DNA from 3 places in the Streptomyces sp. TN58 genome. Region 1 is predicted to be linked to each of the others. Evidence: riboswitches for the same ligand, from Rfam matches in the RefSeq annotation. Region 1 holds a riboswitch; each other region holds the start of a gene.
The links. A riboswitch is a leader RNA that binds a small molecule or an ion and turns the genes downstream of it on or off. The one in region 1 is predicted to bind cyclic di-AMP.
Positions count from the first base shown of each region.

Region 1 (9,574 bases):
CTGAGCGCGGCGCAGGCCGCACTCGCCGCACTCGGCCGCCACCGCGAACACCCTCTGCAGGAGGCGGCATGACGACCAGCACCACCGGCACGGCCGGCACCACCAGCACCACGAGCACAGCACGTACAGGAACAAGAGGAGAGCCAGTGAACCCGGGGAACCCGGCTGTCGAGAACACGGATGCCACTGTGGGCACAGCCGGAAGGGGCGTGGAGAAGGCGGACACCGTCGCCCTCCTGGAACGCGGCCGTACGCTGTCGACCCCCGCGCTCCGCGACGCCGTGGACCGGCTCGCCGCGCCCATGGACACCGTCGCCGCCTACCACTTCGGGTGGATCGACGCCCACGGCCACCCGGCCGACGGCGACGGCGGCAAGGCCGTGCGCCCCGCCCTCGCCCTCCTCTCCGCCGAGGCCGCCGGCGCCGCACCGGAGGTCGGCATCCCCGGCGCCGTCGCCGTCGAGCTCGTACACAACTTCTCGCTGCTCCACGACGACCTGATGGACGGCGACGAGCAGCGCCGCCACCGCGACACCGTCTGGAAGGTGCACGGGCCGGCCCTCGCGATCCTCGTCGGCGACGCCCTCTTCGCCCTCGCCAACGAGATCCTGCTGGAACTGGGCACCGTGGAGGCGGGCCGCGCGACCCGCCGGCTGACCACCGCCAGCCGCAAGCTCATCGACGGCCAGGCACAGGACATCTCCTACGAGCACCGCGAGCGCGTCAGCGTCGAGGAGTGCCTGGAGATGGAGGGCAACAAGACCGGCGCCCTCCTCGCCTGCGCGGTCTCCATCGGCGCGGTGCTCGGCGGCGCGGACGACCGCACGGCCGACAAGCTGGAGGAGTACGGCTACCACCTCGGCCTCGCCTTCCAGGCCGTCGACGACCTCCTCGGCATCTGGGGCGACCCGGAGTCCACCGGCAAGCAGACCTGGAGCGACCTGCGCCAGCGCAAGAAGTCCCTGCCGGTCGTCGCCGCCCTCGCCGCAGGCGGTCCGGCCTCCGAACGGCTCGCCGAACTGCTCGCCGCCGACGCCAAGAGCAGCGACTTCGAGAACTTCTCGGAGGAGGAGTTCGCGGCCCGCGCGGCCCTCATCGAGGAGGCCGGCGGCCGCCAGTGGACCGCGGACGAGGCACGCCGGCAGCACGCCGTCGCCATCCGCGCCCTGGACGACGTCGACATGCCGCAGCGGGTCCGCGAACAGCTCGTGGACCTCGCCGACTTCGTCGTCGTACGCAAGAGGTGACCGCCACCCGACAGCGGATATGAATCGCGAGTCGCCGGCCGGCGCCCCCGCCTGAGCGTGCGGGCGCCGGCCGACGGCAGACCCCAGCACAGCACAGGACACTGTTCTAAGGGGAAGCCATGACAGCGACGACCGACGGCAGCGCGGAGAGCGCCGGCGCCGGCAGCGAATCCACCCCGGGCGCCCCGCCGCCCGGCCCCGCCGGGGCGGCCGCCCCGCGGACCGAGTACGGGCTGCCGTGCCCGCCCCACCCGGCCGCCCAGGCCGGCCCCCCGCCCGGCGCCGGGCCCGCCCTGCCGGCCGCGGCCACCGGGCGGCTCGCCGCCCCGCCCGAACCGGGCCGGCGGACCGGCCCGCCGGCCGCCTACCGGCCGCCGGGGAAGCCCGGCGCGGGCCGGAAGGCGACGCAGGCGGACCTGCCCCGGCCGCCCGAAGGCAGCCCGCGCGAGGTGTACGAGGCCGCCGCGCGCGCCACCCTCCACCTCCTGGACCGCCAGGACCCCGCGGGCTGGTGGAAGGGCGACCTGGAGACCAACGTAACCATGGACGCCGAGGACCTCCTGCTCCGGCAGTTCCTCGGCATCCGGGACGAGGCCACCACCTACGCCGCCGCCCTCTTCATCCGCGGCGAGCAGCGCGAGGACGGCACCTGGGCCACCTTCCACGGCGGACCGCCCGAACTCTCCGCCACCATCGAGGCCTACGTCGCGCTGCGCCTCGCCGGGGACCCGGCCGACGCCCCGCACATGAGCCGCGCCTCGGCCTGGATCCGGGCGGGCGGCGGGATCGCCGCCGCCCGCGTCTTCACACGGATCTGGCTCGCCCTCTTCGGCTGGTGGAGCTGGGACCACCTGCCCGAACTCCCGCCCGAGCTGGTGTTCCTGCCGCCCTGGGTCCCCCTGAACATCTACGACTTCGGCTGCTGGGCCCGCCAGACGATCGTCCCGCTCACGGTGGTCTCCGCGCTGCGCCCGGTCCGCCCGGCCCCCTTCGCCCTCGACGAGCTCCACACCGACGCACGGGCCCCGTACCCCGCCACCCGTATGGCACCGCTGACCAGTTGGGACGGCGCCTTCCAGCGGATGGACAGGGCCCTGCACGTCTACCGGCGGTTCGCGCCGCGCCGGCTGCGCAAGGCGGCCATGGACACCGCCGCCCGCTGGATCGTCGAACGGCAGGAGAACGACGGCTGCTGGGGCGGGATCCAGCCACCCGCCGTGTACTCCGTCATCGCGCTGCACCTGCTCGGCTACGACCTCGGCCACCCGGTGATGCGCGCCGGCCTGGAATCCCTGGACCGCTTCGCGGTGCGCCGCGAGGACGGCGCCCGGATGATCGAGGCCTGCCAGTCCCCGGTGTGGGACACCTGCCTCGCCGCGATCGCACTGGCCGACGCCGGCGTGCGCCCCGACCATCCCGCGCTGGTCAGGGCCGCCGACTGGATGCTCGGCGAGGAGATCACCCGCACGGGCGACTGGGCGGTGCGCCGGCCCGGCCTCGCCCCGGGCGGCTGGGCGTTCGAGTTCCACAACGACACCTACCCGGACATCGACGACACCGCCGAGGTCGTCCTCGCCCTGCGCCGCATCAGGCACCCCGACCCGGTGCGGCTCGACGCGGCCATCGCCCGCGGCGTGTCCTGGACCCTCGGCATGCAGTCGAAGGACGGCGCCTGGGGCGCCTTCGACGCCGACAACACCAGCCCCCTCCCGAACAGGCTGCCCTTCTGCGACTTCGGTGAGGTCATCGACCCGCCGTCGGCCGACGTCACCGCCCACGTGGTGGAGATGCTCGCCTTCGAGGGCCGGGCGGGCGACGCCCGGACCCGGCGCGGCATCACCTGGCTGCTCGACGCACAGGAGCCGGACGGCAGCTGGTTCGGCCGCTGGGGCACCAACTACGTCTACGGCACCGGGTCGGTGGTGCCCGCCCTCACCGCGGCCGGCCTCGCCCCCGGACACCCCGCGGTCCGGCGCGCCGTGCGCTGGCTGGAATCCGTACAGAACGAGGACGGCGGCTGGGGGGAGGACCAGCGCTCCTACAAGGACCGGTCGTGGGCCGGCAGGGGCGCCTCCACCGCCTCGCAGACCGCCTGGGCGCTCATGGCCCTGCTCGCGGCCGGCGAGCGGGACGGCAGGGCCGTCGAACGCGGCATCGCCCACCTGGTCCGGACCCAGCACGAGGACGGCTCCTGGGACGAGCCGTACTTCACCGGCACCGGCTTCCCCTGGGACTTCTCCATCAACTACCACCTGTACCGGCAGGTGTTCCCGCTGACGGCCCTCGGCCGCTACCTGTACGGGGAGCCGTCGGCCCCGGCCGGTTCGGCCCCCGGGGGGCCCTGATGCCCGCCTCCGGAGCGGACCGGGCCGCGCCGGCGGGCCCGCTGCTGGTCGCCTGCGCGCTGCGCATCGAGCAGATGGCGCTGCGCAGCGCGGGGCGGGCCCAGGCACCCGGCACGCGGGCGGGGCGGGGCCCCGCCTCCGGCACGCGCGGCCCCGACCGGGCTCCGGCCGGGGCGTACACCCTGCTGCGCACCGGGATGGGCCCCCGTGCGGCCGAACGCGCCGTCCGCCGGGCCCTGGAGCGGCCCGGGACGGACCGGGCGGCGGTCCTCGCCACCGGGTTCTGCGCCGGGCTCGTCCCCGGCATGAGCCCCGGCGACCTCGTCGTCGCCCAGGAGACCCGCGACCCGCGGGGGACCGTCCCCTGCACCGGGACCGACCTGCTCGCCGAGGCGCTGGCCCTGGCCGTCCCCGGCCGGACCGTACACACCGGCCCGCTGACCGGCTCCGACCACGTCGTCCGCGGCCAGGAGCGCGCGCAGCTGCGCGCCACGGGCGCCGTCGCGGTCGACATGGAGTCCGCGGCGACCCTCTGGGCCGCCGTCCGGGGCACCGAGCGCCCTGTTGCGGCCGTCCGGGTGATCGTGGACGCTCCGGAGCATGAGCTCGTCCGGATCGGCACGGTGCGCGGGGGAATATCGGCCTTCCGTGTCCTGCGTGCCGTACTTCCCGCGTTTTACGAATGGCACCGTTCTTCGCTGCTCCCCAGGAGGTGAGCCAGATGGCCATGCCGCTGCGCCAGACCGTCAGGGTCGGGACCTATCTGCTCGAACAGAAGCTCCGCAAGCGTGAGAAGTTCCCGCTGATCGTCGAGCTGGAGCCGCTCTACGCGTGCAACCTGGCCTGTGAGGGGTGCGGGAAGATCCAGCACCCGGCAGGGGTGCTCAAGCAGCGCATGCCGGTGGCCCAGGCGGTCGGCGCCGTGCTGGAATCCGGTGCGCCCATGGTGTCCATCGCGGGCGGAGAGCCCTTGATGCACCCGCAGATCCACGAGATCGTGCGGCAGTTGGTCGCACGGCGGAAGTACGTCTTCCTCTGCACCAACGCCGTGCTGCTGCGCAAGAAGATCGAGAAGTTCACCCCCTCCCCGTACTTCGCGTTCGCGGTGCACATCGACGGCCTGCGCGAGCGCCACGACGAGTCGGTGGCGAAGGAGGGGGTCTTCGACGAGGCGGTCGAGGCCATCAAGGAGGCGAAGAGGCGCGGATTCCGCGTCACCACGAACTCCACCTTCTTCAACACCGACACCCCGCAGACGATCATCGAGGTGCTCAACTTCCTCAATGACGACCTCCGGGTCGACGAAATGATGATCTCGCCCGCCTACGCCTACGAAAAGGCACCGGACCAGGAGCACTTCCTGGGCGTCGAGCAGACCCGTGACCTCTTCAGGAAGGCCTTCGCGGGCGGCAACCGGCGGCGCTGGAGGCTCAACCACTCACCGCTCTTCCTGGACTTCCTGGAAGGAAAGGCCGATTTTCCCTGCACGGCCTGGGCCATTCCGAATTACTCCCTCTTCGGCTGGCAGCGCCCCTGCTACCTGATGAGCGACGGATACGTCCCCACCTACCGGGAACTCGTCGAGGAGACCGACTGGAACAAGTACGGCCGCGGCAAGGACCCCCGCTGCGCGAACTGCATGGCGCACTGCGGCTACGAGCCGACCGCCGTCCTCGCCACCATGGGCTCCCTGAAGGAATCCCTCCGGGCCGCCCGGGAGACCGTCGGAGGCAACCGGGACAGGTCGGCATGAGCCCGGCGGAAGAGGGGCGGGGCGCCGGTTTCGACCTCGGCGCCCTGCTGGCCGCGCGCGGGGCGGAGCGGTACGAGCTGCACGCCCGCCACCTCAACCACCAACTGCCCCGGATGCTGCGCACCATCGGCTTCGACAAGGTCTACGAGCGGGCCGAGGGAGCCCACTTCTGGGACGCCGACGGCAACGACTACCTCGACATGCTGGCCGGCTTCGGCGTGATGGGCCTGGGCCGCCACCACCCCGTCGTACGACAGGCCCTGCACGACGTCCTGGACGCCCAGCTCGCCGACCTCACCCGCTTCGACTGCCAGCCGCTGCCCGGGCTGCTCGCCGAGAAGCTGCTCTCGTACAGCCCGCACCTGGACCGGGTCTTCTTCGGCAACAGCGGCACCGAGGCGGTCGAGGCGGCGCTGAAGTTCGCCCGCCACGCCACCGGGCGGCCCAGGATCCTCTACTGCGACCACGCCTTCCACGGGCTGACCGCCGGCTCGCTGTCGGTCAACGGCGAGGCCGGGTTCCGGGACGGCTTCGCACCGCTGCTGCCGGACACCGGGATCGCGCTGGGGGATCTCGCCGCCCTGGAGCGCGAGCTGAAGCGCGGCGACGTCGCCGCCCTCGTCGTCGAGCCGATCCAGGGCAAGGGAGTCCTCGCCGCCCCGCCCGGCTTCCTGCCCGCCGCGCAGGAGCTGCTGCACCGGCACCGGGCGCTGCTGATCGCGGACGAGGTGCAGACGGGGCTCGGGCGCACCGGTGACTTCTACGCGTACCAGCACGAGCCGGGCGTGGAGCCCGACCTGGTGTGCGTGGCCAAGGCGCTGTCGGGCGGCTACGTGCCGGTCGGCGCGACCCTGGGCAAGGACTGGATCTTCAAGAAGGTCTACTCGTCCATGGACCGGGTGCTCGTGCACTCCGCGAGCTTCGGGTCCAACGCGCAGGCGATGGCCGCCGGGCTGGCGGTGCTGTCCGTCATGGAGGACGAGCGCCTCGTGGAGCGGGCCCGGACGACGGGTGACCTGCTGCGCGGGCGGCTCGCCGCCCTGGTGGGCGAGTACGAGCTGCTGCACGAGGTGCGCGGGCGCGGGCTGATGATCGGCATCGAGTTCGGCCGGCCGTCCTCGCTGGGGCTGCGCAGCCGCTGGACGATGCTCCAGGCGGCCCGCAAGGGGCTCTTCGCGCAGATGGTCGTGGTGCCGCTGCTCCAGAGGCACCGGATCCTCACCCAGGTCTCGGGGGACCACCTGGAGGTGATCAAACTGATTCCGCCGCTGGTGCTGGACGAGCGGGACGTCGACCGGTTCGTCGGCGCCTTCCGCGAGGTCATGGACGAGGCGCACGGCGGTTCCGGCCTGATGTGGGAATTCGGCAGGACGCTGGTGAAGCAGGCCGTCGCGGCGCGCTGACGGCCTGCCTCGCGGGTGTCCGGCGGTGTGCACCGCCGGGCGGATCAGACCAGCAGCCGGTCCCGGAGCCGGTCGAGGGTCCCGGGCGCCAGCCCCAGGCCCTGCGCCAGGTACCGCTCCACCCCGCCCCAGACCTCGTCGATGGTGTCGAAGGCGGCGATCAGGTACTCGGCGCGGGCGTCGAAGAGCGGCGCGAGCAGCTCCATCACCTCGGGCGAGCGGGCCTCGGCCGAGGCGGAGCCGCGGCGGATCCGGTAGCGGCGGTGTGGGGCGTTGGACTCCAGGTAGTCCGCCACGATCGCCTCGCGTTCGACGCCGACCGCGAGCAGGGTGACGGCGACGGAGAGCCCCGCCCTGTCCTTGCCGGCCGCGCAGTGCAGGAGGGCGGGAACGCTGTCCTCGGCGATGGCGTGCAGAAGGCGGCTGTGCTCGGCGGTGCGGTCGCGGACGATCCGGCGGTAGGAGTCCGACATCCGGGCCGCCGCCCTGCCGTCGCCCAGGACGGAGCGGAGCTGTTCGAGGTCGCCGTCGCGGACCAGCCGCCAGAACTCCCGGCCGTCCGCCGGGTCCGAGAGCGGGATGTTGACGTTCCGTACGCCGGGCAGGTCGACGTCCGGGCCCTCCAGCGCGTGGTCGGCGCCGTTGCGGAAGTCGAAGACGGTGTGCAGGCCGAGCGAAGCGAGGAATTCTGCATCGGTTTCGGTGGCATGCGCGAGATGTCCGCTTCGGAAGAGTCGTCCCGTCCCGACCGTTCGTCCATCAGAAGTGGGCAATCCGCCTACATCGCGGAAATTGCGCACTCCGGTCAGCTCCGGCTCCTGTGTCTGCTGGGTCAAGGGAACTCCTCCGCCTGGTGTGGGGCCTCTGTCCGAATTGAGCTACTTGGCGCCAACTTGCAATAACCGGAGGCGAGATCGGGCGCGTCCGGGGTGAGCCAGATCATACGGTGACCGTGAGTGCCTGATCGCCGAGGCCGAATGGCCCGGCGGGGGCGGCTGTTGGCTCGGCGGAATGGACAGAGGGTGACCGGAATTCCGGCGGTCCCTCATACCTGTGAATCCGTCAGGGAATTCGCGGCTTGTTCGGCATGCCCGCAAGGGATTACCTTCGCGATCGATCCGGGTGGATCGCCGAATCCTGCCGCCGCCCGGAAACCGCACCCGAACCATTTCGCGCGGCAGGAGCGGGGGAACCAGGTAAGCCGCTGTTCCGGAGATCCTTTTCCGGTACGGCTCGGGGTGAAGCCGCACATGTCCCGTACACGTGCGGCCGGACATCTCCAGTCCGAACCCGACAGCTCACCTCGCAGGCGCCGGAGAGGAATGCGCCATGCCTGCAAAGGGTAAGCACCGCCGTCCCAAGTCCCTTTCGCTTTCCCGCGGATTCGCGGTCGCAGGCACCGGCGGCGCGGCCCTCGCCCTGCCGCTGACGGTCGCCGCAGGCGCCAACGCGGCCGTCGCCCCGGCGGCGGCACCCGCCGTCGCCCCCGCGGTGGCTCCGCAGGCGCCCGCCGCCCTCCAGGCCGCACCCGCCGCTCCCGCGGCCGCCGTGCAGGCCGCGCCGAGCGTCTACACAGTCGTCCCCGGCGACTGCCTCTCCCGGATCGCCGCCGAGCGCAACCTCTCCGGCGGCTGGCAGCGGTTGTACGCCGACAACCGCGAGGCGGTCGGCGCCGACCCGGACCTGGTCCACCCCGGCCTGAAGCTGACCCTCGGAGCCCGCGGCCAGGCCGCCGCCCCGGTCCAGGCCGTCCCCGCGCCGCGCACCGCCCCCGAGGCCGCGCCGAAGGCGGCCCCGAAGGCGCCGAAGCCGGCCAAGCGCGCCGCCGCCCCCCAGACGCGGCAGGAGTCCGCCCCCGAGGCCCCCGCCCAGGCCCCCGCGCCCGCCGCGCAGCCAGCCGCCGCCGGATTCGTGGCCCCGGTCGGCGGTGGCGTCTCCACCCAGTACAAGGTCGCGGGTGCCATGTGGTCGTCGGGCTACCACACCGGCGTCGACTTCATCGCCGCCATGGGCACCAGCGTCAAGGCCGTCGGTGCCGGCACCGTCGTCTCCGCCGGCTGGAGCGGCTCGTACGGCAACGAGGTCGTCATCCGGCACGCGGACGGCAAGTACTCGCAGTACGCCCACCTCTCCCAGCTCTCCGTCTCCTCCGGCCAGAGCGTCACCGCCGGGCAGAGCATCGGCCTCTCCGGCTCCACCGGCAACTCGACCGGCCCGCACCTGCACTTCGAGATCCGCACCAGCCCGTCCTACGGCTCGGACCTGGATCCCATCGCCTACCTCCGCTCGAAGGGCGCCAGCCTCTGACGGCACCGCCGGCGGAGCACGACGCGCGTGGGGCCGGGACCCGAGGGGGGCCCCGGCCCCACGCGTACTTATTCCTTATGCCCGGCGTGGTACAGATCACGGCCCGTCAACCCCTCATTACGTTGGCGTAGGTTGCTTGCGGGAGTGAAGGATGGGTTCTCGTGGCAGCGACGACGACGAAACTCAAGACCATCGGCTCGTACGCGGCGATCGGGGACAGCTTCACAGAGGGCGTGGGGGACCCGGGGCCTGGGGATTCTTTTCTCGGCTGGGCGGACCGGCTCGCCGTGCTCCTGGCCGATCAGCGCGACGAGCACGACTTCCGGTACGCGAACCTCGCGGTGCGGGGCAAGCTCCTCGACCAGATCGTGGCCGACCAGGTGCCGAGGGCCAAGGCCCTCGCCCCCGACCTGGTCACCTTCTGCGCGGGCGGCAACGACATCATCCGGCCCGGCAGTGACCCGGACGACGTGGCAGAGCGGTTCGAGGCGGCCGTGGCCGACCTCACCGGAGCCGTCG
Region 1 covers NZ_CP018870.1:6,315,072-6,324,645, forward strand. The annotation lists gene hpnE (hydroxysqualene dehydroxylase HpnE) at 1-72, shown strand, start outside; gene BSL84_RS28460 (polyprenyl synthetase family protein) at 147-1,247, shown strand; gene shc (squalene--hopene cyclase) at 1,367-3,592, shown strand; gene BSL84_RS28470 (1-hydroxy-2-methyl-2-butenyl 4-diphosphate reductase) at 3,592-4,308, shown strand; gene hpnH (adenosyl-hopene transferase HpnH) at 4,314-5,345, shown strand; gene BSL84_RS28480 (aspartate aminotransferase family protein) at 5,342-6,748, shown strand; gene BSL84_RS28485 (tyrosine-protein phosphatase) at 6,793-7,584, opposite strand; cyclic di-AMP (ydaO/yuaA leader) riboswitch at 7,867-8,073, shown strand; gene BSL84_RS28490 (M23 family metallopeptidase) at 8,078-9,055, shown strand; gene BSL84_RS28495 (SGNH/GDSL hydrolase family protein) at 9,217-9,574, shown strand, end outside.

Region 2 (9,574 bases), 800 kb from region 1:
AGACGATGCGGCGGTGCACCGGCTTCATGCCGTCCCGGGCGTCGGGCAGGGCACGGGAGTAGATCACCGAGTACGCGTACTCGAGGAAGGAGCCCTGCATTTCGTCGACGACGTCGATGTCGAGGATCTTCTCCTCGAAATCCTCCGGCGGCGGGGTCTTCGTGCTGCGGCGGGCCATCGCTGCGCGGCTCCTTAACCAAGAATGTATGTGCTGGGTGTCTGGCTGGTCTGGCGGGGGTCTGGCTGGGTCCTGCCGCTGTCGGCAGGGGTACGACGCCGACCATTGTGGCCCGGGGGGCCGACAACGCCGACTCCGACCCAGGTCTGGCCCGGGAACTTATCCGGTGGCCGACGCGCTTGCATACAGTGGCAGGTCTGACGGAAATCTCTGCATCGCGATCGAAGGGACCACATGCCCATGGGTCACACGGCCACAGCCCAGGCCGGCTCCGGCGGCCTGACAGCGACCGAGCACCGGCTGGCCAACGGCCTGCGCGTGGTGCTGTCCGAGGACCACCTGACCCCGGTCGCCGCGGTCTGCCTCTGGTACGACGTCGGCTCGCGCCACGAAGTCAAGGGGCGTACCGGCCTGGCTCACCTCTTCGAGCACCTGATGTTCCAGGGTTCGGCGAGCGTACCGGGCAACGGCCACTTCGAGCTGGTCCAGGGTGCCGGCGGCTCCCTCAACGGCACCACCAGCTTCGAGCGCACCAACTACTTCGAGACGATGCCGACCCACCAGCTGGAGCTCGCGCTCTGGCTGGAGGCGGACCGGATGGGCTCGCTGCTGGCCGCCCTGGACGAGGAGTCCATGGAGAACCAGCGCGACGTCGTCAAGAACGAGCGCCGCCAGCGCTACGACAACGTCCCGTACGGCACCGCCTTCGAGCGGCTGACCGCCCTGGCCTACCCCGAGGGCCACCCGTACCACCACACGCCGATCGGCTCCATGGCCGACCTGGACGCCGCGTCCCTGGAGGACGCGCGCACCTTCTTCCGTACGTACTACGCGCCCAACAACGCGGTGCTGTCGGTCGTCGGCGACATCGACCCCGAGCAGACGCTCGCCTGGATCGAGAAGTACTTCGGCACCATCCCCTCCCACGACGGCAAGCAGCCGCCCCGCGACGGCTCGCTGCCCGACATCATCGGGGAGCAGCTGCGCGAGGAGATCGTCGAGGACGTCCCGGCGCGGGCGCTGATGGCCGCCTACCGCCTGCCGCACGACGGCACCCGCGAGTGCGACGCCGCGGACGTGGCGCTCACCATCCTCGGCGGCGGCGAGTCCTCGCTGCTGCACAACCGCCTGGTACGCCGGGACCAGACGGCCGTCGCGGCGGGCTTCGGCGTGCTGCGCCTGGCCGGGGCGCCGTCGCTGGGCTGGCTGGACGTCAAGACCTCCAGCGGGGTCGAGATCCCCGCCATCGAGGCGGCCGTCGACGAGGAGCTGGCCCGGTTCGCCGCCGAGGGCCCGACCGCGGAGGAGATGGAGCGCGCCCAGGCGCAGCTGGAGCGCGAGTGGCTGGACCGGCTGAGCACGGTGGCCGGCCGCGCCGACGAACTGTGCCGGTACGCGGTGCTGTTCGGCGACCCGCAGCTGGCGCTCACCGCCGTACAGCGGGTCCTCGACGTCACCGCCGAGGAGGTGCAGGCCGTCGCCGCGGCCCGACTGCGTCCCGACAACCGCGTGGTGCTCGTCTACGAGCCCCTGGCGGCGGACGCGGCCGAGGGCGCGGAGGGCGGAGAGGGCGAAGAGAACGCCGGCAGCGACGAGAACGAGGGGGCGGAGCAGTGAGCGACACCGCAGCCGTCACGATGACCTTCCACCCGCGCCCGCAGGCCGGCGAGCCGCAGCCGTGGGCCTTCCCGGCGCCCGAGCGCTCGACGCTGCCCAACGGGCTGACCCTGCTGCGCTGCCACCGGCCGGGCCAGCAGGTCGTCGCGGTCGAGGTGAACCTCGCCGCGCCCCTCGACGCCGAGCCCGAGGGCCTGGACGGCGTGGCGACCATCATGGCGCGCGCCCTGTCGGAGGGCACCGACAAGCACTCCGCCGAGGAGTTCGCGGCCGAGCTGGAGCGCTGCGGAGCCACCCTCGACGCGCACGCCGACCACCCGGGCCTGCGGGTCTCCCTGGAGGTGCCCGCCTCCCGGCTGGCCAAGGCGCTGAGCCTGCTCGCCGAGGCGCTGCGCGCCCCCGCCTTCGCCGACGCCGAGGTCGACCGGCTGGTCCGCAACCGGCTCGACGAGATCCCGCACGAGCTGGCCAACCCCCAGCGCCGCGCCGCCAAGCAGCTCTCCAAGGAGCTCTTCCCGGCGTCCCTGCGGATGTCCCGGCCGCGCCAGGGCACCGAGGAGACGGTCGCCCGGATCGACGCCGCCGCCGTACGCGCCTTCTACGAGGCCCACGTACGCCCCGCCACCGCCACCGCGGTGGTCGTCGGCGACCTGACCGGCATCGACCTGGACGCCGTGCTCGCGGACACCCTCGGCGCCTGGACCGGCGACACCGCCGAGGCGCGCCCCGTGCCCCCCGTGACCGCCGACGACACCGGCCGCGTGGTCATCGTCGACCGGCCGGGGGCGGTCCAGACGCAGCTGCTGATCGGGCGCATCGGGACGGACCGGCACGACCGGGTCTGGGCGGCCCAGGTGCTGGGCACCTACTGCCTGGGCGGCACCCTGACCTCCCGCCTGGACAAGGTGCTGCGCGAGGAGAAGGGGTACACCTACGGCGTGCGCGCCTTCGGCCAGGTGCTGCGCTCCACGGCCGACGGCAAGGGCGCCTCCATGCTCGCCATCAGCGGCTCGGTGGACACCCCCAACACCGGGCCGGCGCTGGAGGACCTCTGGAAGGTGCTGCGCACCCTCGCGGAGGGCGGCCTGACCGACGCCGAGCGCGATGTGGCCGTGCAGAACCTGGTGGGCGTGGCCCCGCTGAAGTTCGAGACGGCGGCCTCGGTGGCCGGCACGCTGGCCGACCAGGTCGAGCAGGAGCTGCCGGACGACTACCAGGCGCAGCTGTACGCGCAGTTGGCCGAGACCGGCACGGTGGAGGCCACCACGGCCGTCGTGAAGGCGTTCCCGGCGGACCGGCTCGTCACGATCCTGGTGGGCGACGCCTCGGTGATCGAGGAGCCCGTGCGGGCCCTCGGGATCGGTGAGGTCACGGTGGTCCCCAACTGACGTCGCGGGTGCCCGGATGACGGGCAACTGACGCTCTGTCCAAGAGGCTCCGGCGGTTTTCCGCCGGAGCCTCTTTTGTCCGTTTGATGGTGAGGTTGCTTGTATGCGGTGTGGCGTACGCAACAAAAAGGCGCGTCTGTTTGGCGATTGACTGATGATCCGCCTAGCGTCATCCGTGCTGTCCGTCAGTTGTGCCCGCCGCACCCGCGGCACCGGACAGCGATCGCCGAGTCCCCGTCAGGCGCGAGCCTGGGGAGCCGGGGACCCACATCAGTCCCTGGGGTGAATCGGACCCCCTCGCAAGAGGAGGCCCGTAGGAGACCTTCCTGCTCCGAACCCGTCAGCTAACCCGGTAGGCGAGAAGGAAGGAAAGGATCAAACCCTTCATGGCGTTTGGCAGTCGTCCCGCTGGTACCGGCAAGCACCGTGGTTCCAGCCGCCTGAGCAAGAAGACCGCCGGCTACGCCGGTATCGCCGCGATCGCCACCACGGGTGTGGTCGGCTCGCTCGCCGCCCCGGCCTTCGCCGCCGACAACCACAGCAGCTCCGCCCCGGAGAACGGGCTGGGTGCCGTCGTCGTCGCCGAGGACCTCGCGGGCGACATCCAGGACCAGGCGGAGGCCCAGCAGCGCGCCGCCGAGCACGCCGCCGCCAAGGCCCAGGCCGAGGCCGACGCCAAGCAGAAGGCCGCCGAGGCCAAGCGCCTCGCCGAGGCGAAGGCGAAGGCCGAGCGCGAGGCCGCCGAGCGCGCCGCCCGCGAGGAGGAGCGCAAGCGCCTCAACACCTTCGTCTCCCCGCTGGACGGCTCCTACGTCAGCACGCAGTACAAGGCGGGCGGCGGCATGTGGTCCTCCGGCAGCCACACCGGCATCGACTTCCACGCCGCCTCCGGCACCTCGGTCCACGCGGTGGGCTTCGGCACCGTCGTCGAGGCCGGCTGGGGTGGCGCGTACGGCAACAACGTCGTCATCAAGCACAACGACGGCACGTTCACGCAGTACGGCCACCTGTCCTCGCTGAGCGTCTCCGTCGGCCAGCAGGTCACCCCGGGCCAGCAGATCGGCCTGTCGGGCTCCACCGGCAACTCCAGCGGCCCGCACCTGCACTTCGAGGCCCGCACCGGCTCGCAGTACGGCTCGGACATCGACCCGATCGCGTACCTGCGCTCGCACGGCGTCAGCCTCTGACCCGCTGAGCGGCCCACCGGGTACCGCGCGCACCTTCACGAAGACCCCGCCTCCCGAGCCGGGGTCTTCGTGTTTTTCGCGTTCCGGCGCAATGTTTCGGAATTCCGTCCGTTCTCGAAATCTTGCTGTGCTGCAATAGGGTCAGGTGTGCGCGGCTGCGCACGGGGATGGCGGTCGGAAATAGGCGGAGGTTCGGTCTTGCGTATTCCTGCGCACGCGGTATGCACTGCAATTCGCGACGACATCGTCTCCGGGGTGTTCGAACCGGGCGGCCGGCTCACCGAGGAGGTGCTGGCCCGGCGGTACGGGGTCTCGCGGGTGCCGGTGCGCGAGGCGCTGCGGACCCTGGAGTCCGAGGGCTTCGTGACCACGCGCCGCCACGCCGGGGCCTGTGTGGCCGAACCGACCGCGCAGGAGGCGGCGGACCTGCTGGAGCTGCGGGTGCTCCTGGAGCCGCTGGCGGCGTCCAGGGCGGCCCGGCGCCGCACCGACGCCCACCTCAAAGTGCTGCGGGGGCTGGTCAGGCTGGGGCAGGAGCGGGCCAGGCGGGGCCAGGGCGAGGATCTGCGGGCGCTCGGGGGCTGGTTCCACGAGACGCTCGCGCAGGCCTCCGGCAGCCCCGGACTGATCGCGCTGCTCACCCAGACACGGCGCAAGCTGGCATGGATGTTCGTGGTGGAGGCGCCCGCCCGGCCCGCGGAGTCCTGGGCGGAACGCGGCGCGATCGTCGACGCGGTGGCGCGCGGCGACGCCGACCGGGCGCGGACCCTGGCCGCGGTCCACGCCGATCGCGCGGCCGCCGCTCACCGGCCGAGGCGGCGTCCGGTGAGCACTTCGCAACCTGCCGTAAACATGTCGGGCGGCCGGCATTAACAGGAGCCGTATACAAAGGGTGGAATGACGGGAATTCGCGGCCGCCGGTGATGGCCGGGGAATTCGCCGCGTCGAATTCCTGTCGGGTGGCGGTAGAGCGATGTGGTGCGGTGTCGTGCGCGCCGCCCCGCCCGGCCGCGCCGCCCGGGCCGCATTCGCCCCTGAATTCCGGTACGAACGCCGAAGCCGGTCCCCCTCGCGAGGGGGACCGGCTTCGCCGCTGGTGTCCGCGGGAGAACCCGAAGGGTCAGACCGTCTCGGGGAGCTCTTCGAGGCCCTCCGCGACCAGCTTCGCGAGGCGGTCCAGGGCGGCCTCCGCACCCTCGGCCTCCGAGGCGAGGACGATCTCCTCGCCGCCCTGGGCGCCCAGGCCCAGCACCGCCAGCATGGAGGCGGCGTTGACGGGGTCGCCGCCGGACTTCGCGATGGTCACCGGGACGCCGGAAGCGGTCGTCGCACGGACGAAGATCGAGGCGGGACGAGCGTGCAGGCCCTCGGCCCAGCCGACGTTGACGCGGCGCTCTGCCATGGTGATGCCCTTCAGGTTCTTACGGTTGTCTAGACCAGTCTCTCACGGCGCCCCGACTGCTCGGACCGACCCTCGGTCTCCATTCCTGATTGCCGCCGCCGAGCGAGCCTTCCCAGCTTGCACCGGTTCGTCCCGGCCTGCCCGCTGCGCCGCGCGAGCGCCGCCCCACCCGGTCCGGTCGCGCCCGGTCCCGCCCGGTCCGGCCGTAAGGTATGCGCATGACCATAGAGTCGGACCCGTCCTACCCGGCCCACTGGGAAGCCGACGTCGTCCTCCGCGACGGCGGCACCGCCCGGATCAGGCCCATCACCACCGAGGACGCCGGCCGGCTCGTCAGCTTCTACGAGCAGGTCTCGGACGAGTCGAAGTACTACCGCTTCTTCGCGCCCTACCCGCGGCTCTCCGCCCGCGACGTGCACCGCTTCACGCACCACGACCACGTGGACCGGGTGGGCCTCGCCGCGACCGTCGGCGAGGAGTTCATCGGCACCGTCCGCTACGACCGCATCGGCCCCGACGGCCGGCCCGCCTCCGCTCCCGCCGACGAGGCCGAGGTCGCCTTCCTCGTCCAGGACGCCCACCAGGGCCGCGGCGTCGCCTCCGCGCTCCTCGAACACATCGGCGCGGTGGCCCGCGAACGCGGCATCCGCCGTTTCGCCGCCGAGGTGCTGCCCGCCAACACCAAGATGATCAAGGTGTTCACGGACGCCGGCTACCAGCAGAAGCGCAGCTTCGAGGACGGCTCCGTCCACCTCACCCTCGACCTCGAACCCACCGCCGAGTCCCTCGCCGTCCAGCGCGCCCGGGAGCAGCGCGCCGAAGCCCGCTCCGTGCAGCGCCTGCTGGCCCCCGGCTCGGTGGCCGTCGTCGGGGTCAGCCGATCCGGCGCCGGCGTGGGCGCGGCCGCCCTGCGCAACCTCCGCGACAGCGGCTTCCACGGCCACCTCTACGCCGTCAACGAGGCCGTCACCCGCGACCTGCTCGACGGGGTCCGGGCCTACCGCACCGTCGGGGCCATCGGAGCCCCCGTCGACCTCGCGGTGATCGCGGTCCCGGCCGACCGGGTCCCCGACGCGGTGGCCGCCTGCGGCGAGCACGGCGTGCAGGGGCTCGTCGTCCTCTCCGCCGGATACGGGGAGAGCGGCCCGGCCGGACTCGCCCGCCAGCGCGAGCTGCTGCGGCAGGCGCGCTCCTACGGCATGCGCCTCATCGGGCCGAACGCCTACGGGGTGATCAACACCGCACCGGAGGTGGAGCTCAACGCCTCGCTCACCCCCGCCCCGATGCCCGTGCGCGGCCGGACCGGCCTGTTCACGCAGTCCGGGGCGATCGGGATCGCCCTGCTCTCGGCGCTGCTGCGGCGCGGCGAGGGCCTGTCGTCCTTCGTCTCGGCGGGCAACCGCGCCGACGTGTCCGGCAACGACATCCTCCAGTACTGGTACGAGGACGAGGCGACCGACGTCGCGCTGATGTACCTCGAAACCCTCGGCAATCCGCGGAAGTTCACCCGCCTCGCCCGCAGGACGGCCGCCGTCAAGCCGGTGGTCGTCGCCAAGGGCGGCCGCCACACCCCCGCCGGACACGTCGTCCCCGGCACCCGCCTGTCGGAGGACACCGTCTCCGCCCTCCTGCGGCAGGCCGGCGTCATCAGGGTCGACACCGTCACCGAACTGGTGGACGTCGGCCTGCTGCTGGCCTCGCAGCCGCTGCCCGCCGGCCCCCGGATCGCGATCCTCGGCAACTCGGAGTCCCTCGGGGTCCTCACCTACGACGCCTGCCTGACCCAGGGCCTGCGGCCGCTGCCGCCCTTGGACCTGACGACCGCGGCGTCCCCGGAGGACTTCCGCGCCGCCCTCGCCGCGGCCCTCGCCTCCGACGACTGCGACGCCGTGATCGTGACCGCCATCCCCTGGGTCAGCGAGCACGCCCTCGCCGACGACCTCGCCGACGCGCTGCGCGAGGCGGTCGCCGCGACCCCCGGCAAGCCGGTGGCGGTCGTGCACGTGGAACTGGCCGAGCTGGTGCGGGCCCTGTCCGCGACCCGCGGGCCCGACGACGGCCCCCCCGGCCACCCCGCGGCCGACACCGCCCGGACCCCGGCCCCCTTCGCAGTGAGCGCCACAGGCACCGGCGCCTCCGTCCCCGGCCCGCTCCGGATCCCCGGCTACCCCGCCGCCGAACGCGCCGTCAAGGCCGTCGCGGAGGCCGTGCGCTACGGCCAGTGGCGCCGCGCCCTCGCCGACGCGGGCCAGGTCCCCGAGTACGAGGACATCGACGAGGCCGGCGCCGCCGCCCAGCTCGCCGGACTGCTCGCGGACGTCGACGGCGGGGCCGTGCTGACCCTGAGCGACTGGGACGCCCGCGAACTGCTCGCCCGCTACGGCATCCGCGTCCTGCCCACGCTCCCCGCGCCCAGCCCCGACGCCGCCGTCCGGGCCGCCGGGATCCTGGGCTACCCGGTCGCCCTCAAGACCACCGCCCCGCACCTGCGCCACCGGGCGGACCTGGGCGGCGTACGGCTCGACCTCACGAACGAGGCCGAGCTGAGGCGCTCGTACGAGGAGCTGACCGACGCGCTGGGCAAGCCGGCCGAGCTCCAGCCCGTGGTGCAGCCCATGGTGCCGCGGGGCGTGGACACCGTCGTGCGGTCCGTCATCGACCCGGCCGCCGGCGCCGTCCTCTCCTTCGGGCTCGCCGGAGTGGCCTCCGAACTCCTCGGCGACACCGCGCACCGGCTGGTCCCGGCCACCGACCGGGACGCCGCCGCACTGATCCGGTCCATCCGGGCGGCGCCCCTCCTCTTCGGCTGGCGCGGCAGCGACCCGGTCGACACCCCCGCCCTGGAGGAGACGCTGCTGCGGCTGTCCCGGCTCGTGGACGACCACCCCGAGGTGATCGGGGTCACCCTGGAACCGGTCGTCGTCGCCGCCGAGGGCGTCAGCGCCCTCAGCGCGACCGTCCGCGTCGCCCACCCGCCCGCCCGCGGCGACCTCGGCCCGCGGACGCTCCCCAGTTACTGAGCGGGTACGGCGCGGTATGAGGGCACCCGGGGGGCCTTACCATTGACCCCATGGCGAAATCCGGTACGACGACCCAGGGGCTGCGCACGGCGATCGAGCGCAGCGGCTACTACCCGGCCCTCGTGGCCGAGGCCGTGGAGGCCGCGGTGGGCGGCGAGCCGATCTCGTCGTACCTGGTCCACCAGGAGACGACCTTCGACTCCAACGAGGTGCGCCGGCACGTCACCGTGCTGGTCCTGACCGGCAACCGCTTCATCGTCAGCCACACCGACGAGCAGGCGGCCGACGCCGGGTCCCCGTCCCCGTACGCGACGACCTCCACCGAGTCGGTCAAGCTCTCCAGCATCTCCTCCGTGGTGCTGAGCCGTGTCGTCGCCAACCCGGAGTCCTACACCCCCGGCACCCTGCCCCGCGAGGTCGTCCTGACCATCGGCTGGGGCGCGGTCTCGCGGATCGACCTGGAGCCGGCCGCCTGCGGCGACCCCAACTGCGACTCCGACCACGGCTACACCGGCAACTCCACCGCCGACGACCTCAGCCTGCGGGTCAGCGAGGCCGGCGACGGACCGGAGGCGGTGCGCCAGACCCTCGTCTTCGCGCAGGCGCTCAGCGAGGCGACAGCGGCCACGTCCTCCACCTCCGCCCGCTGATGGCGTACTCCGCTCCGCAGGACTGGACCGAGCCGGAGCTGCTGGACCTGGCCGGCGCCCCCGTCCCGGAGTACGGTTCCGGATCGCTCGCCGATCTGCTGCCGACGCTCGTGGCCGGGCAGGGCGTCCCCG
Region 2 covers NZ_CP018870.1:5,512,410-5,521,983, forward strand. The annotation lists gene BSL84_RS25125 (DNA gyrase/topoisomerase IV subunit A) at 1-178, opposite strand, end outside; gene BSL84_RS25130 (M16 family metallopeptidase) at 419-1,795, shown strand; gene BSL84_RS25135 (M16 family metallopeptidase) at 1,816-3,183, shown strand; cyclic di-AMP (ydaO/yuaA leader) riboswitch at 3,398-3,557, shown strand; gene BSL84_RS25140 (M23 family metallopeptidase) at 3,570-4,370, shown strand; gene BSL84_RS25145 (GntR family transcriptional regulator) at 4,569-5,243, shown strand; gene BSL84_RS25150 (HPr family phosphocarrier protein) at 5,491-5,772, opposite strand; gene BSL84_RS25155 (bifunctional GNAT family N-acetyltransferase/acetate--CoA ligase family protein) at 5,985-8,792, shown strand; gene BSL84_RS25160 (DUF5998 family protein) at 8,843-9,442, shown strand; gene BSL84_RS25165 (alkaline phosphatase family protein) at 9,442-9,574, shown strand, end outside.
Region 2: it holds a riboswitch for cyclic di-AMP, as region 1 does, so the genes downstream of both, BSL84_RS25140 (M23 family metallopeptidase) here and BSL84_RS28490 (M23 family metallopeptidase) in region 1, are expected to answer to the same signal.

Region 3 (9,574 bases), 3.4 Mb from region 1:
CCCGCGGGTGCAGGCGCTCACCGACCACCTGATCGACGGGTTCGCGGGGAGGGGGGAGGCGGACCTCATCCACGAGTTCGCGTTCCCGCTTCCCATCTACGCCATCTGCGAGATGCTCGGAGTACCGCGCGAGGACCAGGACGACTTCCGCGACTGGGCCGGGATGATGATCCGCCACGGCGGAGGTCCGCGGGGCGGGGTCGCGCGGTCGGTGAAGCAGATGCGGACCTATCTCGGCGAACTCATCCACCGTAAAAGGGATGATCTGGGTGACGACCTGATCTCCGACCTCATCCGGGCGAGCGACCACGGCGACCATCTGACCGAGGGCGAGGCCACCGCGATGGCCTTCATCCTGCTCTTCGCCGGCTTCGAGACGACCGTGAACCTGATCGGCAACGGCCTCCACTCCCTCTTCATGAACCCCGCCCAGCGCGAGCGCCTGCAGAGCTCCCTGGCCGCCGGGGAGAGCGGACTGCTGGCCACCGGCGTCGAGGAACTCCTGCGCTACGACGGCCCCGTTGAGCTCGCGACGTGGCGTTTCGCCACCGAACCGCTGACCCTCGGCGGCGAGCGCGTCGAGACCGGCGATCCGGTCCTGGTCGTCCTCGCCGCCGCCGACCGGGACCCCGAGCGGTTTGCCGACCCGGACGCCCTCGACCTCTCCAGGACCGACAACCAGCACCTCGGGTACGGGCACGGCATCCACTACTGCCTGGGCGCGCCGCTGGCCCGGCTCGAAGGGCAGACCGCCCTGGCGACCCTGCTGACCCGCCTTCCCGATCTGGAACTTGCCGTTCCATCCCAAGACCTGCGCTGGCGTGGGGGTTTGATCATGCGAGGGCTGCGCACCCTTCCCGTTCGCTTCACAGTTCAAAACACTTGCGCGGGATCTGATTAAAAGTCAGATTCCGCTTGAACTTGTGACAATCGTTCGAAGGCCGCTAGGTTCTGCCGTTACCAGGCTGTTATGCGAAAGGTGATCCCTCATGCTCTCCGGGAACGGCCGTCACAGACGACCCCGCCAGGTCCCCGCGCTGGTAGTCACAGCCGGAGTCACTGGCTCAGCGCTGGCCATGCCGCTGCTCGCCGCCACCAGCGCCACCGCTGCCGACACCGCCACCTGGGACAAGGTGGCCGAGTGCGAGAGCGGCGGCTCGTGGAGCGCCAACTTCGGCAGTGGTGCGTACGGCGGCCTCCAGTTCACCCAGGAGCAGTGGCAGAACGCCGGCGGTCTGGACTTCGCCGAGCGGGCCGACCTCGCCAGCCGCTCGCAGCAGATAGCGGTGGCCGAGCGCGTGCTGGCCTCCCAGGGGCCGCAGGCCTGGCCGCTGTGCGCCGCCTCCGCCGGCCTGGACCAGCAGGGTCCGGCCGCGGTCGTGGACCCCGGTCTGCCCGGCAGCCCCACCGCGGTCGGCCCCGCGCCGTCCCGCCCCGACGACGCCGTGCCCTCCACCACGGGCGGCAAGCCGGCGACGGACTTCGGGCTCTCGACCGCGGAGACCCCCAGCCCCTCGGGCACCCCCTTCCTGATCCCCGACGCGCCGTCCCTCGGACTGCCCGTCATGCCCGCGCCCGACGTCCCCACGACGCCTCCGGCCGACCCGGGCACCCCGGTCGCCCCGACCGACCCGACGACCCCGCCGGTGAGCCCCGCCGACCCGACGACCCCGGTCCTCCCGACGGACCCGGCGGACCCGACGGCGCCCACCACCCCGCCGGCGACGCCGAGCCCGTCCCCGACCGAGCCGACGGCCCCCGCGACGCCGGAGACCCCCGCGACCCCGGGTGCCACCCCGGCCGAGGGCAGCGGCAAGCACCGTGGCGCGCCGTCCCCCGAGGAGGGCGCCCCCGCTGACGCCGCGTCGGACCCCGTCTACACCGTGCAGGCGGGCGACAGCCTGGCGACCATCGCGGTCGCCAAGGGTGTGAAGGGCGGCTGGAGCGGCCTCTACGCGGCCAACGAGCAGGTCATCGGCGAGGACGCCAACCTGATCAAGCCCGGTCAGAACCTGGATCTAACCACGTAATAAGGACAGTTGGTTCGCCCGGAAAGACATTGATTGTCGGTTTTCTGCAAGTGAGACATGTGTCTCTTCGGGTCAACTGGCGTGTCCCGCCCGGGGGCTTCCGCAAACCCCGGTCTCACCTGCGCAAACACCACTTCGCAGAGCGCAAGTAGGGGCCCTTTCTCCCCGATGTTCCTCGTTGAACATCGGGGAGAGCTGTGTCTACCTTCTGAATCGCTCGCCACCGCGAGCTCCTTCGACCGCATCGCCGAGTCCTGCCGGCGGACGGGGGGAACAGTCGTCGCGTCAAGCGCCGAAGGCAGGAGCGGGGGAACCAAGGTAGGTGCCGCGAGCGGCCGTTGAGAGACGGTCACGCAACCGGCTTGGGGTTAAGCGGTGCGCCAGTCGCATCGCCGGGCACTCACAGGCCCGAACCCGACAGCTCACCTCGTAGGCGTCGGTGAGGAGAAACCTCATGCTGCTTTCCGGCAAGGGCAAGCACCGTCGCGGCTCCAAGGCCGTCCGCATCGTCACGCTCGCCGGTGTCGCCGGCGTGGCCGTCGCCGCCCCGCTGATGACCGCGGGCGCCGCCAGCGCCGCCACCGCGTCCGAGTGGGACAAGGTCGCGCAGTGCGAGTCCGGTGGCAACTGGTCCATCAACACCGGCAACGGCTACTACGGCGGGCTGCAGTTCTCGTCCTCCACGTGGGCGGCCTTCGGTGGCAAGTCGTACGCCGCGCAGGCCAACCAGGCCTCGAAGGCGCAGCAGATAGCCGTGGCCGAGAAGGTCCTGAAGAAGCAGGGCAAGGGCGCCTGGCCGCACTGCGGCAAGGGCCTGTCGAACTCCTCGTACACCGGCGGCTCCTCCGAGACCCCGGCCTCGACCAAGCCGAAGGCCGAGACGAAGAAGACCGAGACCAGGAAGACCGAGACCAAGGCCGCGCCGAAGAAGGAGACCAAGCGCGCCGAGGCCCCGGTCACCCGCTCCGAGCGCACCCCGGCCCCGGCCGCGCCGAAGACCGGCAACGGCTCGTACGAGGTCAAGCCCGGCGACACCCTGGGCACCATCGCCGAGGCCAACGGCGTCAAGGGCGGCTGGCAGCAGCTGTTCGAGCTGAACAAGGACATCGTCTCGGACGCCGACCTCATCTACCCGGGGCAGAAGCTGAAGCTCAGCTGACCACCGCGGCGAGAGCCGCGAAAGCGTACACAACGCGCATAATTCCCACCGCCCGGCGCCCCTCCCCCCACGCGCCGGGCGGCGGTGTGTGCGGCAGCGGAACCCCCGTCATCCAGGGCTCTATGTCCGGGAAGAGGGGTATTCGGGCCCTTTTTCGTCCCAGGACCCGGGCGGTCGGCAGGGCGAGTGCCCGGATCCGGTTAGGCTCTAGTCGGCCAGGCCATCCCACGGCCTGACGCCACCGCACACCCAGCGTCACATCCCAGAAGGAGATGCTCGTGCCGTCCATCGACGTCGTCGTAGCCCGGGAAATCCTGGACTCCCGAGGCAACCCCACGGTCGAGGTCGAGGTGGGCCTCGACGACGGCAGCACCGGCCGTGCTGCCGTTCCGTCCGGCGCCTCCACCGGTGCCTTCGAGGCCATCGAGCTCCGTGACGGTGACCCCAACCGTTACATGGGCAAGGGTGTCGAGAAGGCCGTCCTCGCCGTCATCGAGCAGATCGGCCCGGAGCTCGTCGGCTACGACGCCACCGAGCAGCGCCTGATCGACCAGGCCATGTTCGACCTGGACGCCACCGACAACAAGGGCTCGCTCGGCGCCAACGCCATCCTCGGCGTCTCGCTCGCCGTCGCCCACGCCGCGTCCGAGGCCTCGGACCTCCCCCTCTTCCGCTACCTCGGCGGTCCGAACGCGCACCTGCTGCCCGTTCCGATGATGAACATCCTCAACGGTGGGTCGCACGCCGACTCCAACGTCGACATCCAGGAGTTCATGATCGCCCCGATCGGCGCGGAGTCCTTCTCCGAGGCGCTGCGCTGGGGTGCCGAGGTCTACCACACCCTCAAGAAGGTCCTGCACACCAAGGGCCTGTCCACCGGCCTCGGTGACGAGGGCGGCTTCGCCCCGAACCTGGAGTCCAACCGCGCCGCGCTCGACCTCATCATCGAGGCGATCAAGCAGGCCGGCTACACCCCGGGCAAGGACATCGCGCTCGCGCTCGACGTCGCCGCGTCCGAGTTCTACAAGGACGGCAAGTACGAGTTCGAGGGCCAGTCCCGCTCGGCCGCCGAGATGACCGACTACTACGCCGAGCTCGTCGAGGCGTACCCGCTCGTCTCCATCGAGGACCCGCTGTTCGAGGACGACTGGGCCGGCTGGAAGACCATCACCGACCGCCTCGGCGCCAAGGTCCAGATCGTCGGCGACGACCTCTTCGTCACCAACCCCGAGCGCCTGGCCCGCGGCATCGAGGAGGGCTCCGCGAACGCCCTGCTCGTGAAGGTGAACCAGATCGGTTCGCTGACCGAGACCCTCGACGCCGTCGAGATGGCCCAGCGCAACGGCTTCAAGTGCATGATGTCCCACCGCTCCGGCGAGACCGAGGACGTCACCATCGCCGACCTCGCCGTCGCCGTGAACTGCGGCCAGATCAAGACCGGCGCCCCGGCCCGCTCGGACCGCGTCGCCAAGTACAACCAGCTGCTGCGCATCGAGGAGATCCTCGACGACGCCGCGGTGTACGCGGGCCGCAGCGCCTTCCCGCGCTTCAAGGGCTAATCACGCTCTGCCTCCGTACGTCCCCGCACTCGGTCCCGTACCGTGTGCGGGGACGTATTGCGTAGTGCGTACAAAGGGGAGGCGGACCAATGGCCGGGAACCGGGATCGGTTCTCCACCTTCTCCACGGCGACGCGGCTCAAGCAGCTCGGTGAGCGGACCGCGGCCCACGTCTACCGCTCGCAGTCGCGCCGGCAGGTGCGCCGCAGCCGCCTCACCGGCAGGGCCGCCCTCCTGGTGCTCGTGCTCTGTACGCTGGTGGTCGCCCTCGCGTATCCGATGCGCCAGTACGTCTCCCAGCGCTCGGAGATCGCGGAGCAGCAGCGGGCCGCCGCGGCCGCGCGGGACCGCCTGGAGCGGCTGCGCGACGAGAAGGCCCGCTGGCAGGACGACGCCTACGCGGAGCAACAGGCGCGCAAGCACCTGCACTACCTGCGCCCGGGGGAGGTCGGCTACATCATGAGCGACCCCGGGGCCCAGCCCCCGGAGCCGCACCGGACCGGCCACGCCGGCTCGGACCGCCCCTGGTACTCCAACGTCTGGGACGGCGTCGACAAGGCCGACCGCCCCGGCGACTGAGCACGGCACCACCGCAGCACCCATCCACGAGAACGAAGAGACTTCCTCCAGGCATGCAGACGCCCCCGCCCCAGACCGACCGGACCGAGCCGACCGACGCGGACATCGAGGCGTTCGAGCAGCAGCTCGGCCGCCCGCCGCGCGGGCTGCGCGCCATCGCGCACCGCTGCCCCTGCGGCCAGCCCGACGTGGTGGAGACCGCGCCGCGGCTTCCCGACGGCACCCCCTTCCCGACGCTGTACTACCTGACGTGCCCGCGCGCGGCCTCCGCCATCGGCACGCTGGAGGCCAACGGCGTGATGAAGGAGATGCAGGCCCGGCTCGCCGAGGACCCGGAACTCGCCGCCGCCTACCGGGCCGCGCACGAGGACTACATCCGCCGCCGTGACGCCATCGAGGTGCTTCAGGGCTTCCCGAGCGCCGGCGGGATGCCGGACCGGGTCAAGTGCCTGCACGTGCTGGTCGGCCACTCGCTGGCCGCCGGCCCCGGCGTGAACCCGTTCGGCGACGAGGCCCTCGCGATGCTGCCCGAGTGGTGGGCCAAGGGCGCCTGCGTCACGCCGTGCGGCGAGAAGAAGGAAGAGGAGTCCGAGTGACCCGGGTCGCGGGCATCGACTGCGGTACCAACTCCATCCGGCTGCTCGTGGCGGACTGCGACCCGGCCACGGGCGAGCTGGTCGAACTGGACCGGCGGATGATCATCGTCCGGCTCGGCCAGGGCGTGGACAAGACCGGACGCCTGGCCCCCGAGGCGCTGGAGCGCACCTTCGCCGCCTGCCGTGAGTACGCGGCGGTCATCGAGGAGTTCGGCGCGGAGCGGGTGCGCTTCGTGGCGACCTCAGCCTCCCGCGACGCCGAGAACCGTGACGACTTCGTGCGCGGCGTGGTGGAGATCCTGGGCGTCGAGCCCGAGGTGATCTCCGGCGACCAGGAGGCGGAGTTCTCCTTCACCGGCGCCACCATGGAGCTGACCGCGCACGAGAACCTGGAGCGGCCGTTCCTCGTCGTCGACATCGGCGGCGGCTCCACCGAGTTCGTGGTCGGCGACGAGCACGTACGGGCCGCCCGCAGCGTGGACGTCGGCTGCGTCCGGCTGACGGAGCGCCACCTCGTGGTGGACGGCGCCGTGACCGACCCGCCGACCGAGAAGCAGATCGCGGCCGTCCGCGCCGACATCGAGGCCGCCCTCGACCTGGCGTCCGAGACGGTCCCGCTGGCCGAGGCGCGCACCCTGGTGGGCCTGGCGGGATCGGTGACCACCGTCGCCGGGATCGCCCTCGGGCTGCCCGAGTACCGGTCGTCGGAGATCCACCACTCCCGGATCTCCTACGAGCAGGTACGTGAGATCACCGGGCGGATGCTGACGGCCACGCACGCCGAGCGCGCGGCGATCCCCGTGATGCACCCGGGCCGGGTGGACGTGATCGGCGCGGGCGCGCTGGTCCTGCTGGCCGTCATGGAACGCACCGGCGCCTCGGAGGTGGTGGTCTCGGAGCACGACATCCTCGACGGAATCGCGATCAAGACCGCCGAAGAGGCCGAGGCGGACAAGCAGCGGTCCTGACCGCGGCACGGCTGTGCGGCGGCGCTCCGGTGACTCCACCGCGGCGCCGCTGCCGTGTTCCGGGCCGGGTGCCGCCCCGGACCTCGCCACGACGCGACGACCTCCGGCCTGGAGCGTGCGGCGGGGGCCAACGGATGAAAGGTCATCGCGGGGTCTGACCCCGTGGATCCCACACGCAGCGCCGCCGGGACGGAGGAACCGGGGGGTGATGTGCCTGTTTCGGGACCTTGGAGAGGCCTTTACAGGGGCCTTGGGTCCTCCTGCGCGGACCAACTTCGTGAAGTTCTTCACAAGGAAAATGTGCCGGACGGCTCACCGGCGGGCCGCTTCGGGCCGTTCCGGGGCTCGCGGGGGCGCCGGGGGTGGGCGTTCGTGCGATTCGCGGCGGTCGGAGAGCGTCGCCGGTAGGTATCCACGAACCCGGTGGTCTACTCCGGTTTCGGCCTTGGAGGCCAGTTCAGGACGGGTGAACAACGACTCCTGCGCACCCTTGGTTCCCGTTGCCCGCCATGACGTCCGTCACGTGGGCGGCGGAGTGTAGCAGAGCCCTCCCGACTCCTTGTGAAGGGGCTCACGAGCAACACCCCATTGGGTGCTGGATACTCGTTCTCATGAGCACCACGGAGCGTCCCAGGATCCTCGTTGTAGGGGGTGGGTACGTAGGCCTGTACGCAGCCAAGCGCATCATGAAGAAGATGCGCTACGGCGAGGCGACCGTCACGGTCGTCGACCCGCGCTCGTACATGACCTACCAGCCCTTCCTCCCCGAAGTGGCCGCAGGCAGCATCTCGCCTCGGCACGTCGTCGTCCCGCTGCGACGCGTGCTGCCCAAGGCTGAGGTTCTCACCGGCCGGGTCACCAGCATCGACCAGGACCGCAAGGTCGCCGTCGTCACGCCGCTGGTCGGCGAGGCGTACGAGCTGCCCTTCGACTACCTGGTGATCGCCCTCGGCGCCGTCTCCCGCACCTTCCCGATCCCCGGCCTCGCCGAGCAGGGCATCGGCATGAAGGGTGTCGAGGAGGGCATCGGCCTGCGCAACCACGTACTTGAGCAGCTCGACAAGGCCGAGTCCACGACGGACGAGAACGTCCGCCGCAAGGCTCTCACCTTCGTCTTCGTCGGCGGCGGCTTCGCCGGCGCCGAGACGATCGGCGAGGTCGAGGACATGGCCCGCGACGCCGCGAAGTACTACTCCACGATCAAGCGCGAGGACATGCGCTTCATCCTGGTCGACGCGGCCGACAAGATCCTTCCCGAGGTCGGGCCCAAGCTCGGCACCTGGGGCAAGGAGCACCTTGAGGCCCGCGGCATCGAGATCTACCTCAACACCTCCATGGACTCCTGCGTGGACGGCCACGTGGTGCTGAAGAACGGCCTTGAGGTCGACTCCAACACCATCGTGTGGACCGCCGGCGTCAAGCCGAACCCGGTCCTGGCCCGCTACGGCCTGCCGCTGGGCCCGCGCGGCCACGTCGACGCCGAGCCGACCCTCCAGGTCAAGGGCACGGACTACATCTGGACCGCCGGCGACAACGCCCAGGTTCCGGACATGGCCGCCCGCAAGGCCGGCGTCGAGAACGCCTGGTGCCCGCCGAACGCCCAGCACGCGCTGCGCCAGGCCAAGGTCCTCGGCGACAACGTCATCGCGGGCATGCGGGGCTTCCCGCAGGCCGAGTACTCGCACTCCAACAAGGGTGCGGTGGCGGGCCTCGGCCTCCACAAGGGCGTCGCGATGATCGTCATGGGCAAGACGAAGATCAAGCTCAAGGGCCGGCTCGCCTGGTACATGCACCGTGGCTACCACGGCATGGCCATGCCGACCTGGAACCGCAAGATCCGCGTCTTCGCCGACTGGACCCTCGCCATGTTCCTCAAGCGCGAGGTCGTCTCCCTCGGTGCGCTGGAAACCCCGCGCGAGGAGTTCTACGAGGCCGCCAAGCCGGCGCCGGCCCCCGCCGCCGCCGCTGCCCCGGCCGAGAAGGCCAAGGCCTCCTGACCCCGCGTCGGGAGTCCGGCCGCTGAGCCGGCCGAAGGTACGACCCCGAAGGGGCCGCCCGCCATCCGTGGTGCGGGCGGCCCCTTCGGCGTACCCGGGGCCGCGGATGGGTAGACGGATGGGTCGGAACCTTGTGGAGGTGCGCCATGACCGACGCCGCTCCGCGGCTGGCCGCTCTTGCCGAGACCCTGCTGGGCGGCCCCCTGCCCGTGCGCATCCGAGCGTGGGACGGAAGCGAGGCCGGGCCGCCCGGCGGCCCCGTCCTCGTCGTCCGGGGACGCCGCGCCCTGCGCCGGATGCTGTGGAAGCCAGGCGAACTGGGCCTCGCCCGCGCCTGGGTGGCCGGCGACCTGACCGTCGACGGCGACCTGTTCGAGCTGCTGGACCGGGTGGCCGGCCTGCTCTGGGAACGCGACCGGCAACCGGCCCCCGCCCCCGCCCCGTCCCGCCTCACCGCACTGCGCACCCTCCTGCCCCGGCGCGCCTCGGCCGCCGCGGGCGCCGCCGCCGACACCGCCGCCCTGCTGCGCGACGCGGACACGCGCGGCGCCGTACGGGACCTCCTCACCCTGGCCCGCCCGCTGCCGGCGCCCCCGCCACCCGCGGAGGAGGCGGCGCGGCGCGGCGGCCCCATGCACACCAAGGGCCGTGACCGGCAGGCCGTCAGCCACCACTACGACGTCGGCA
Region 3 covers NZ_CP018870.1:2,933,528-2,943,101, reverse strand. The annotation lists gene BSL84_RS13355 (cytochrome P450 family protein) at 1-901, shown strand, start outside; gene BSL84_RS13350 (transglycosylase family protein) at 1,077-2,030, shown strand; cyclic di-AMP (ydaO/yuaA leader) riboswitch at 2,311-2,481, shown strand; gene BSL84_RS13345 (transglycosylase family protein) at 2,485-3,189, shown strand; gene eno (phosphopyruvate hydratase) at 3,462-4,748, shown strand; gene BSL84_RS13335 (FtsB family cell division protein) at 4,838-5,326, shown strand; gene BSL84_RS13330 (DUF501 domain-containing protein) at 5,380-5,922, shown strand; gene BSL84_RS13325 (Ppx/GppA phosphatase family protein) at 5,919-6,890, shown strand; gene BSL84_RS13320 (NAD(P)/FAD-dependent oxidoreductase) at 7,502-8,887, shown strand; gene BSL84_RS13315 (SAM-dependent methyltransferase) at 9,034-9,574, shown strand, end outside.
Region 3: it holds a riboswitch for cyclic di-AMP, as region 1 does, so the genes downstream of both, BSL84_RS13345 (transglycosylase family protein) here and BSL84_RS28490 (M23 family metallopeptidase) in region 1, are expected to answer to the same signal.